Regions from separate parts of the Clostridium zhoujianii genome, predicted to be linked through region 2. Evidence: riboswitches for the same ligand, from Rfam matches in the RefSeq annotation. Region 2 holds a riboswitch; the other holds the start of a gene.
The links. Region 2 has a riboswitch for thiamine pyrophosphate ahead of thiW (energy coupling factor transporter S component ThiW). Riboswitches for the same ligand answer to the same signal wherever they lie in the genome.
Positions count from the first base shown of each region.

Region 1: it holds a riboswitch for thiamine pyrophosphate, as region 2 does, so the genes downstream of both, tenA (thiaminase II) here and thiW (energy coupling factor transporter S component ThiW) in region 2, are expected to answer to the same signal.

Region 1 is NZ_JBPUTF010000001.1:1,002,228-1,008,405, forward strand. It holds gene ACSYT2_RS04740 (aryl-sulfate sulfotransferase) at 1-272, shown strand, start outside; gene ACSYT2_RS04745 (HAD family hydrolase) at 328-1,122, opposite strand; TPP riboswitch at 1,370-1,462, shown strand; gene tenA (thiaminase II) at 1,564-2,229, shown strand; gene thiT (energy-coupled thiamine transporter ThiT) at 2,231-2,821, shown strand; gene ACSYT2_RS04760 (ABC transporter permease) at 3,000-4,511, shown strand; gene ACSYT2_RS04765 (ABC transporter ATP-binding protein) at 4,524-5,189, shown strand; gene ACSYT2_RS04770 (response regulator transcription factor) at 5,210-5,878, shown strand; gene ACSYT2_RS04775 (sensor histidine kinase) at 5,976-6,178, shown strand, end outside.
Region 2 is NZ_JBPUTF010000002.1:140,891-147,068, forward strand. It holds gene ACSYT2_RS14235 (PTS sugar transporter subunit IIC) at 1-96, opposite strand, end outside; gene ACSYT2_RS14240 (PTS sugar transporter subunit IIB) at 123-464, opposite strand; gene ACSYT2_RS14245 (PTS lactose/cellobiose transporter subunit IIA) at 509-811, opposite strand; gene ACSYT2_RS14250 (BglG family transcription antiterminator) at 860-2,929, opposite strand; gene thiD (bifunctional hydroxymethylpyrimidine kinase/phosphomethylpyrimidine kinase) at 3,143-3,949, opposite strand; gene thiW (energy coupling factor transporter S component ThiW) at 3,952-4,455, opposite strand; TPP riboswitch at 4,508-4,618, opposite strand; gene sdaAA (L-serine ammonia-lyase, iron-sulfur-dependent, subunit alpha) at 4,647-5,528, opposite strand; gene sdaAB (L-serine ammonia-lyase, iron-sulfur-dependent subunit beta) at 5,530-6,178, opposite strand, start outside.

The DNA.
Region 1 (6,178 bases), on a different contig from region 2:
AGATAGTATGGGAATATATAAATCCGTACAAAGAAGTAGAAAATAACGTTCCAAGTATGAACATGATATATAGGGCTTATAGGGTTCCCTATGAATGGGTACCACAATTAGAAAAACAAATTGAGGTAGAAATTAAAAAGGTGGATTTAAAAAACTATAGAATAGAGGGGGCAGAACCTATAGGGGCAAAAGAAATAACAGAAGTTATTGGAGTTAAAGGATATAATAATAGTAGTGCATTTTGCGTTATATCAAATACAGAAGGAAAATAGGATAATGTAAAAGTAAATAGGGAACCCCAGCATAAGTGGTGCTGGGGTCTTTTATTTAAAGCATATTATAATGAGATAAGGCATGATGTATTCCATCATCCTCAAGATTCTTAGTAATAAAGGAAACTAGATTAAATAGAATGGGATTACTATTACCCATTGCAATACTATGATTAACATACTCAAGCATAGATAAATCATTAGTGCTATCACCTATAGCATAAGTATTTTCATAAGGAATATTTAAATGATTTATTATATACTTAATTCCTGATGCTTTAGAGTATCCACTAGGCACTAATTCATAAAAATCATCAGCTCTTTTTATAAAATCGAATATATTTTTATACTTTTCATAAAATCCATTAAAGTTACTATCTTCATTTAAGAAAATAACTAGCTTGTCAATATCTAAGTTATCTTCATACCAGGTAGTACCTTTATAGAAGCCTTCATTTTTATGTATATCTATAATTCTTAGAATTTCTTTATGTTTTATATTTTCAAGGTTATCAAAATAAACACCATTTCTACCTTCCAATACTCCATCTAAATTATACTCTTGCATTGCTTGTCCTAATTCCTTTGATAATTCTTTACCAAGAGATTTGTAAAGAAGAACTTCATTATTATATTCAATGTAAGTACCACAACCACAAATTAATCCATCAAAACCTATCTCTCTATGAGTATTAGTTATTTCTGATACTGGCCTACCTGTATTAATAAAGGCTAGGTGACCATTTTCCCTTATCTTTTTAATTGCCTCTTTAGTGCTTTCTGGAATGATATGATTTTCTTCACTTACTAAGGTGCCATCAATATCAAAAAATACAATATTTTTATTCATTAGTAACTTAACTACATCAACATGTAGTATCTCCTCTCTTTGATTTATAACTTTATTATAGTGAAAAAGCTCATATATTTCAAAAAAATCATAAGGAAGAGGTAAAAGAGACATTGTAAAGGCGAAGATGGATATTAACCAAATTATATTAATTTAGAGTAGTCCTTCTAATATTTAAGTATTAGTGATATAATTATTTTGGATATTATAGGTTGTAAAGTTATAATATTCTGATATTTTGTAAAAATAAAATAGCTAGGGGAGCCATGTGCTGAGAGGATAACCGACCCTTATACCTGAACTAGATAATGCTAGCGTAGGAAAGCTTATTATAGAATTATAATATTAATATATTTTAATCTTGAATTATATAAGCTATGCCTATAGGTATAGCTTTTTTATTATGTAAATTAAGAATATGTATAAGTAGGAGGAGAAAATATGTTATTTACAGAAAAATTATTTAAAGGAAGTAAGGATATATGGATGGGGTATTTAGAACATCCATTTATTAAGGAGATTGGTGAAGGTACTTTAGATAAGGATAAGTTTAAAAATTATCTTATACAAGACTATCTATATCTTAAAGAATATACAAAAGTATACTGTATGGGGGTTATAAAAAGCAACAAAATATATGATATGAAAATGTTTTATGAAGGAGCAGATGGTATTATTAATGATGAAAGTGCAAATCATATTTCTTATCTAAAGGGATTTGGAGAAAATATTATTGATATAGAGAATTATGATTATCATAAAGCAAATGAAAGCTATACAAGCTATATGAAGAGTGTAGCATTAACAGGTTCAATTGAAGAAATAGTTGCAGTATTATTACCTTGTACCTGGAGTTATAATTTTATAGGGAAATATCTTAAAGATAATTATAGTGGATCAATTGAAGGTAATTTTTATGGAAGTTGGATAGATGTTTATAGTGGTGAAGACTATACAAATTTCACAAAAATATGGATAGACTACACTAATAAGTTATGTGAGAATTTAAATGAAGATGATAAGGAGAAATTAATAAAAATCTTTAGGAATGCAAGTATATATGAGATGGATTTTTGGAATATGGCATATTCCTTGGGAGATAAATAAGATGTTTAATACTTTTCTATTATTTATTTCTATAATTCCATTCCTAATTTACTTTAATAAGATGAGAAAGCTTAAATTAACTACAAAAGAGATGGTAGTAGTGGCATTGTTTAGTGCCATTAGCTATATGTTATCATTGATACCTGTAATAAAGTATCCTCAAGATGGAGGAATTAATATGTTCTCCATGTTACCACTTTTATTAGTATCAATCTTATATTCAAGAAAGGTAGGGGTTACTGCTGGACTTATTACAGGATTGTTAAGCTTATTAATGGGAGGATACATAGTTCATCCAGCACAATTAATACTTGATTATTTACTTCCAGAGATGGCATTAGGTTTAAGCGATATATTTGGAAAAGATAGTAAAAAGAATATTGTAATAGGTAGCTTAGTAGCGGTACTTATAAGTACTCTATTACACTTTATATCTGGAATAGTCTTCTTTGGACAATTTGCTCCAGAGGGGATGAATCCTGTAGTTTATTCATTTATATATAATTTCTCTGGAGGTGGACTAGAAGGTGTGCTTTCAGTAGGGATAATATATATGTTGCCAATTGCAAGATTAAAGAAAGCTTTAAATTAATAAAAACTATATTAAACTAAGAAATATTCACCTAGGTAGTATGCTAACCTAGGTGCTTTTTTATTATTAATACAGGTGTAGAAATTACAGATGAAATTCACATGTCCTTCATTAGAAATACAATTTACTTTGCTAATATTAATGAAAGTAAAAATATAAGTAAAGGAATGTGATAAAAATGAACTTTATAATACGAGGAATACTGACATTAAAGGAAAAGAAAGGTAGAACGGTAATTTTACTTGGAATTATGTTTACAGTTTGTGTAGTAATACTAGCATCTTTTGGAATACAGTCAGGGGCACAAGCAGCCGCAGTACTAGCTAGAGAAAAACTTGGAGCAGTTGTTACTGTATCTCAAAATATGGAGAAAATGATGCAAAAACAAAGAGATAGTAATGAACAGGGCAGTAGTACTGCTGGAGAAAGAAAAAGGCTTACTATGGAGAAAAAAGATGTACCTTTAGAATATGTAGATTTACTAAAAGAAAATGATCACGTAACAGGATATTACTTAAGTAAAAGTGCTGGTGCAAACTTAACAGAACTTTTACCCGTTGGCAAAGAGAAAGAAGCGGAAACAACAACTACGGAAAATAAGATTGCGGGATTTGGCAAAGAAAATGGTGGAAATTCATTTATAAATAACATTCCCAAAGGTATGCATATGTCTGGTGATATTACAATAAGCGGAGTTAATAATTTTAGTATGTCAGATGAATATGTAAATGGCGAATCAGTACTAAGCGAAGGAGAGTCAATAACGGAAAGTAATATAGATACAAATGTAGTAATGGTTGAAAAAACTTTTGCAGATGAAAATTCATTGGCAGTTGGTAGTACTTTTTCAATTGAAGATACAGATGGAAATAATGTAATACAAGTTGAAGTTATAGGGATATATACATCTAGCAAAGAAGTTAGTGATAATGGATTTATTAATACTTCTCAGCTTCCATATAATACAATAATTGCACCATATACATTAGTAAGCTCAATTAATTCTGAAGAAGCAACAACAGGGGTTAATACAATTAAATTTTACTTAGATGATCCATTAAATGTTGATTCATTTGTTGAATTTGCAAAAAGCACTACAATAGATTTTGATACTTATTCAGTAGATGGTGGAACAAAAGAGTATGAAGATATGATGAAACCAATTGAAAATGTTGCTTCATTTTCTAAAACAACAATTATTATAGTATCAGTTTTTGGAGGAGTAATATTAGCTTTAATAATAATTCTATCAATAAAAGATAGAACAAGCGAAATTGGAATGTTAATGGCTTTAGGAGAAAGGAGAGTAAAGGTAATAGGTCAATTCTTAGTTGAGGCATTAATTGTTTTAGTAGTAGCTTTTAGTTTATCTATTATAGCTGGAAATGCAATTAGTAGTAAAATTGGCGATGTTCTTTTAGAAAAAGAATTAACTACAACAGAATCAATAGCAACAAATACGCAAGGTGGTGGTATGCCTAACAGACCAGGTGGTATGAATTTTGGGAATAATAAAGGTGGTTTGATTACAACTACTGAAAAGATTGAGGAATTAGATATAGATATTTCTACTGATGAAGTAGGGAAAATGGCAGAATTAGCATTCATAATAGTGATTTTAGGAACTATAGTTCCTTCAGTAATGATAATGAGATATAATCCTAAAACAATATTAAGTAAGCATAGCTAGGAGGAAATAATTATGGAAAGTATTTTAAGAGTAGAAAATGTATCCTATTGGTACGATAAAAATCAAAATGTATTAGATGAAATTGAATTAGAATTTAATAAAGGCAGATTTTATACTATTATAGGAAGTTCAGGGTCTGGAAAGACAACCTTTCTATCTTTAATATCTGGACTTGATCATCCCAAAGAAGGTACAATTGTATTTGAAGGTGAAAGTATAAGAAATATTGGACTTGAAGCCTATAGAAATAAGTGTGTTTCAATAATATTTCAAGGATATAACTTATTAAATTATATGACAGCACTTCAAAATATAACTTCGGCTATGTCTATTAAAGGAATTAAAAAGGGAAATAATAAAATGTTTGCTTTAGAAATGCTAAATAGAGTAGGCTTAACTAAGGATAAGGGTCAACAAAAGGTACTAACATTAAGTGGGGGTGAACAACAAAGAGTTGCCATTGCAAGAGCATTATGTTGTGAAAGTGATTTAATTATTGCAGATGAACCAACAGGAAATCTTGATGAGTCAACCTCTAAGGAAATTGTTTCTTTATTTAAAGATATAGTGTATAAGGAAGGTAAAACTGTTGTGATGGTCACTCATGATAAAGAAATTGCTAAAGTAGCAGATGAAATTTATCAGGTTAAAAAACAAAAAATAATTAAAGTAAAGTAAAATGAAGGGTAGTTAGAAATATGGATATAAAGATTTTAGTAGTAGAAGATGATGTTAAGATTCAAGAACTTATTGTTGAATTTCTATTATCACAAGATTATAAGGTTGATGCAGCAAGTGATGGTGTAGAAGGCTATGAGAAATTTAAAAAGGGTAACTATGACTTGATAATTTTAGATGTAATGATGCCAAATCTAAATGGATACGATCTTTGTAAGATGATAAGAAAAAAGAATAGATATATTCCAATTATATTTTTAACTGCCTTAGGAAATGAAGAAGATGAGATTAAAGGATTTGATTTAGAAGCGGATGATTATATCACAAAGCCTTTTTCATATAATATTTTAATAAAAAGAGTAGAAGTAATATTGAAAAGAAAAGGAAATCAGAAGATTAACGATAATTTGCTAGAATATAAAGATTTAAATATAGATGAGAATTCATATAAGGTCTATATTAAAGGGGAAGAAATTGAACTTACATTAAAAGAATTTAATATTTTAAAGCTTTTAGTAAAGTCATATCCAATGGTAGTTACAAGGGAACTTATTATAGAAAAGGTTTGGGGAACAGATTACTTTGAGGATACAAGAGTAATTGATGCTCATGTTAAGAACTTAAGAAAAAAGATAAATGCTAATTATATAAAAACATTAATAGGAATTGGTTATGTTCTTGAAAAATAAATTTAATAATTTAGGAATTAAAAAGAAAATATTTGTAGTATCCACTTCAGTAATAATATTTGGATTTTTGATCCTATATATAGCGTTTTATATATTTATGCCGAGAGTCTTTTATCGTTATAAGGTTGCAACAATTGAAAGTAAAATTAATACATTAACAAATGATTTAAGTAGTAATAGCTATGAAAATCCTTATGAGATATTAGATAAATTTTCTTATGATAATAACTTAATTATGTTTATAGTGGACGAAGATGGAAGGCGTATATACTCTTCAGTTAGGGAAGGATTTAATCATTC
Region 2 (6,178 bases):
AACATGTCTTTGTTTTTCTACCTTGGATGCTATAGGACTAAGATACTTTTCAAGAAATCTAACTAATTTCTCCATTTTTGAATTTTCTTTAGTCATTTGTTTACCCTCCTAACAAATTAGTTTTATTCTAATGTTTTCATTTTAAGAAGTATTCCTGATTTAAGAATATTAGCACCATTTACTGTTCCATAATCTCTTGTGTCAATAACCTCTAATGGTTTCTTCTTTGAATCACATATTTCTTTTAATTCATTGTATCTGTGCTTAATTTGTGGTCCAAGCATAATTACATCAAAGTCATCAATATATTCAATTAAGTCACTAGCTGGATGTGCTTCAATTTTTATATCAACACCTTTAAGCTTTTCACTATTCATTGCTATTTCTCTCATTTTGTTAACCATAACTCCTGTTGATGCACCTAAGTTGCAGCATAATAAAATATGTAATCTATCAAATTTCATTTTAAACACTCTCCTATAAATTTATTTTATGACTTAATATTTAACTATCTAGTTTTGTATACATCTATTAATTCCTCAGCTATAGTCTCAAATAATACTGCATTCATCATAGTATCTTGTGCATGTGATAGAAGAACTGAGTATTCTGCCTTCTCTCCACCAGCTTCACCTACAATTATCTTTGTATGTATGTCGTGAGCTTCTCTTAATAATTTCTTAGCCTCAGCCATAAATTCATTTGCCTTATCAAAATCTTTTTTCTTTGCACTTTGAATAGCTTCCTTCATTTGATAAAAACTATCCCCTGCAAATGATATAATTCCAAAACTAATTTGTTCAATATTCATGTCCTTTTCCTCCTAAATTGTATAAATCGTTTACAAATATCTTAAATTTTAATAAATGTATTTATAAAACACATTTTCTAATCTTAAATATATTTCTGAAGGTGTATTTCCCTTCTTTACCTCATCTACAAACTCTTTGCTACTAACGAAACTAATAATATCCTCAATGCTTTTAACATGATCCTTAGTTGTTTTAGCTGCAATTAATAAAAATAATTCTGCTTTCTTTCCTTCTGGAAAGACTACAGGCTCCTTGGAATAAAGTATACTTATAGATGATTTGTAAACATTTTTTTCTACTTCTCCATGTGGAATTGCTACACCATTATCTAGTAAAAAATGAACTCCAAAATTCTCTGCTACTTCAATAATTTCATCAATATATTCTGGTTTAATTTCTTTACTTTTTATTAATGGCTCACCACATATCCTTAACGCATCCTGCCAGCTTTCAATTTTATCTACAACTCTTATCTTTTCTTCACTTATCCAATCCAATAATCTAAGTTGAATAGTTTCTTTTTTCATTGTAGGTTTATTGATTAAAGCAGATTCTAGCCTAGTAACTAGTTGTTCTAAATCCTTCAACTCCACACTTTCATTTACAATATCTAATATTTCATATAATTTACTTTTCTTTAATCCACTTTTAGCTAAATGCTTTCCTAATACCTTTTGATCTTTGATTGTTAAAAAAGGACTTATTTTAATAATTGGTATATCCTTGTCCCTATGTATACTCTCATTTAATTTTAGTGTTGTTACAACAACATCTACATCTTCTAAATTGTAATCTACAAATTCTGCATAATATAATATTTCTTTAATTTCAACATTATATAATTCACTTATTTGCTTTGATACTATTGCTGATGTTCCATAACCCCCTCCGCAAACAAGTAAAACCTTTTTCTTTTCTATTTCTTCTACTCTATTTCTTTCTAATGAAGCAAGAAAATGTAGTGTTATTAAAGCAACTTCAGAATTTGGTATATCTTTATTAACTATATCCTCAAGTGGCCTCAATAGAGACTTAATAAGGTTAAATAATTCTGGATAGGGTTCAATTACATCCATATAAATATCATTTTCCATGGTTATATTGTTTTTTAATCTGTTTATGGCTGGTTTAATATGATTTAAAAGACCATTAATTAATATCTCATCAGACTGAATATTAACACCTGAATAATTAGACACTTCCTTAATCATTTGTTTAGCTAGTAATACAACATCTACCCAATTTTCTAGAATATCTACATTGTAATTATGATTTAAAATTCCTAGTAGATAATCTATTAAATATAATCTTTCTTTTTGTGAATACATTATATTCAATATCATTTCTATATTATCTAGATATCTATTGATACTTAAGTAATACTCGCTATTTTTCAAAAATTCCTCATTATCTACTTTATCTATGAACTTTCCTTGATTTATCCTTAGATAAGAGACCATAGTGTAAATCCATATCTCATCATAATAATTTTGTTCCTTATTATTTGTTTCTTCTAACAACTTCCTTATAGCTTTCTTCACTTTATTTTTATCTACATCTATAAAGGATTCTGTAAAGTAATCATCTAATAAGTTTTCATCAAGATTATTATCATCTCTTAAATAAAATTTCATCATATTTTTTGAATAGGTTTTCATAATGTAGCTACGAATAAATTGTTCATCTTCACAAACACAATTTTGAATTATTTTAATTCCAAGATCCTGAAGTTCCTCTGTAATAACATTCATATCATTTCTAATAGAGGTTCTGCTTACATCTAAATTCTTTGATGTTGCTGATAAGTTAATTTTCCCCTCAATTAGAAGTTTAGCTTTTATAAGATCTATTCTTTCTTCCTTAGAATGTTTATTTAACTTATAGAATTCTTCAATCTTTTGATTACCTATTAATGATTTGTGAAATGCTAATTTACCTTTAGATTTTTTTTCTATTAGAGGCAACTTATTTATTCTAAGCAAAAAATTAATTGTATCTAAGTCATATCTAATTACTCTATCTGTTATATTCAATTTTTCTGAAATCTCCTTAATGGAGGTTTGGTTGTTCTTCTTTAAGAACTCTAGTACTTTTAATAATCGACTATTAACATACATCTCTATCACCTGATTTCATTTTACTTTTAAACTAATTATAAAACAATTATCAATAATCGCAACAAAACCTGTCGAAAACTTTCATGTTAAAGAATTGTAATAATTTATGTCGAAATCTTACATCTTATGTTTCTTTAATAAAACAAAACCGAGTTTACTAAAAGGATACTTTAATATACTCCTCTTAACATAAACTCGGTTAATAACTTATTATTATTTTGTCACTTTGCTACTTTTATACAGTTCATAGAAATGATTAGTTGGTCCTACACCTTTTCCAAGTTCAAATCCATGCTCAATAGCTATTGTAATATATCTTTTTCCTTCATTAACAGCATCTTCTATATCCATACCTTTTGCTAAATTAGCAGCTATAGCTGATGATAGTGTACATCCTGTCCCATGTGTATGCTTTGTATCTATTCTTTCTTGTTTTAAATAAATAAAATTTTTCCCATCATATAATAAATCAGTTGCATCATCTTCCAAATGTCCACCCTTTACTAATACGTACTTTGGTCCAAGCTCCTTTAACTTGATTGCTGCTTCTTTCATTTCTTCTAGATTGCTAATTTTTATTCCCAAAATCTCCTCTGCCTCTGGTAAATTAGGTGTTATTAGTGTTGATATTTGGAATAATTCTTCTATTAATGTTTCCTTAGCATCATCTGATAAAAGTTTAAATCCACTTTTAGAAATCATAACTGGATCAACAACAACTGGTGGCAATTTTTCAACTGACCTTAAAGATTTTCCTATAGCCTTTATTGATTCTATTTTTGAAACCATACCTACTTTTATTGCATCAACCTTAATATCATCAAAAATGGCTTTAATTTGACCGCTTATTATCTCTGGGTTTACGTCCTGTATTCCAAATACCCCCATTGTATTTTGTACAGTAATTGCTGTTACGACGCTCATAGCAAATACTCCATTTGCAGACATAGACTTTATATCTGCTTGAATTCCAGCTCCTCCTGAACAATCTGAACCTGCTATAGTTAATGCTGTTTTCATATCTATCTACCTCCTCTTAATAGTAATGTTTTTCTTATTGATGGTACCTTAAGTAATATATAGGCTATTATAGCCCCTCCAATACAACTAATAGAAAATGGTACTATATAAACAAATAATGCTACCTCTTTTCCTAAAACTAACTTAGCAATTGGATAAGCTACTAATGCCCCTAATAATCCAGTGCCTATAATCTCACCTAATACTGCTATCTCTATTTTCTTGAACTTCTGATAGGCTAGTCCAGCTAATAATGCTCCTATCATACTTCCTGGAAATGCTAATAAACTTCCTGTTCCTAAAATATTTCTTAGAAAAGATGATACAAATGCATTTCCTACAGCATAAATGGGACCTAATACTACTGCTGCAACTACATTAACAAAATGCTGCACTGGTGACATCTTAGCCCCAAATATAGGAATAGAAAAGGTTCCAAATATCGTTGCTATTGCAATAAGGATTCCACTTATTGCAAGCTTATAAGATATATCTTTTTTATTCATATATATTCCCCCTTTTAAAAACAAAAAAGTGTAGCCTAGGGCTACACTAATAAATTTTAATTTATTACTTCCCTACGGTGGTCCTAACCACATCAGGTTCAAGAGTTTAGGAATTCAACTATTCCATTCTCAGCTAGAAACACTAGCACCCCTAGTAAATTTATACAATTTTCTATTTTATTCTACCACTTTTATTCTTCTCCGTAAACCTTCTTCTTTAATTCAAGACCAGCTTTAGTTACAGCAACTCCTCCTAAGGCTGTTTCTCTTAATGATGCTGGAAGACTCTTCCCAACCTTATACATTGCTGATAAAGCATCGTCAAATGGTATTTTAGAATCAACACCAGCCATAACTAAATCAGCTGTACATAAAGCACTTATTGCCCCTGAAGCATTTCTCTTAGCACATGGTATTTCAACTAATCCTGCTACTGGATCACATACTAATCCTAGAATATTTTTAAATACTATTGCCGCTGCATCTAAACTCATTTTAGGTGTTCCACCCATCATCTCAACTACTGCTGCTGCTCCCATAGCTGCTGCTGAACCACATTCTGCTTGGCATCCACCTTCTGCCCCTGACATTGTTGCATTCATTCCTATTATCATACCTACTGCCGATGATGCGAATAATCCTTGGATTAATTCATCCTCGCTCTTTTTAAGCTTAGCTCCTGCTGAAAGTATTACTGCTGGTAATATCCCACAAGATCCTGCCGTAGGACACGCTACTATTTTACCCATAGCTGCATTTACTTCTGATGATGATAATGCCATTGCCATTGCTAAAACTGTTGTTTCTCCTGTTAAAAATTCGCCCTTCTCTATATACTTTTGCAGCTTATATGCGTCACCGCCTATAAGACCACTTACAGAATAAACTTCCTTTTCCATTCCACCCTTTGCCGATTCCATCATTACATGTAAGTTATGCCTCATTTTTTTGAAAAGATCTTCCCTACTTATTTCTCTCTTTTCCATCTCATGCCTTATTGCATATTCACTTAGAGAAATATTTTCTTCATCACAAATCTTTAAAAGTTCTTCACCACTTCTTGCAATATTCATTTTATTCTTCCTCCGTAACTGGATTTATACTAATTACTCTACTTATTGATTCTATATTTTTTATTTGATCTACTATTGATTCTGTAATTTTATTATCCACTTCAAATACCATTGTAGCACCCTTACCTTTTTGCTTTCTAAATACCTTCATAAATGCTATATTAATTCCCTCAAAGTAAAGAGTTGAGGTTACCTTTGATACTGCCCCTGGAATATCTTGATGTGAAATAATTAATGTAGGGTATTCACCAGTAAATTCAACCTTATTTCCATTTACCTCGTTGATCTGTATACTTCCTCCACCTATTGATGAACCAACGACTTCACATTCATTTCCCTTTTTAGTTTTCATCAAAAATTTAACTGTATTAGGGTGTACATCACCTAAATCATATTCCTCAAACTCTATCCTAAGACCTACTTCCTTAGCTATTTCAAGGGAATCCCTTAATCTAATATCACTTGGCTCCATTCCTAAAATCCCAGCAACTAATGCTCTATCTGTTCCATGTCCTTTATATGTCTTTCCAAAAGAGCCATGTAATAAGAACTTTACACTTTCAATTTCACCATTTGCTACTGCCCTTGCAACCTTTCCCAATCTAGCTGCTCCTGCTGTATGAGAGCTTGATGGACCAATCATAATTGGG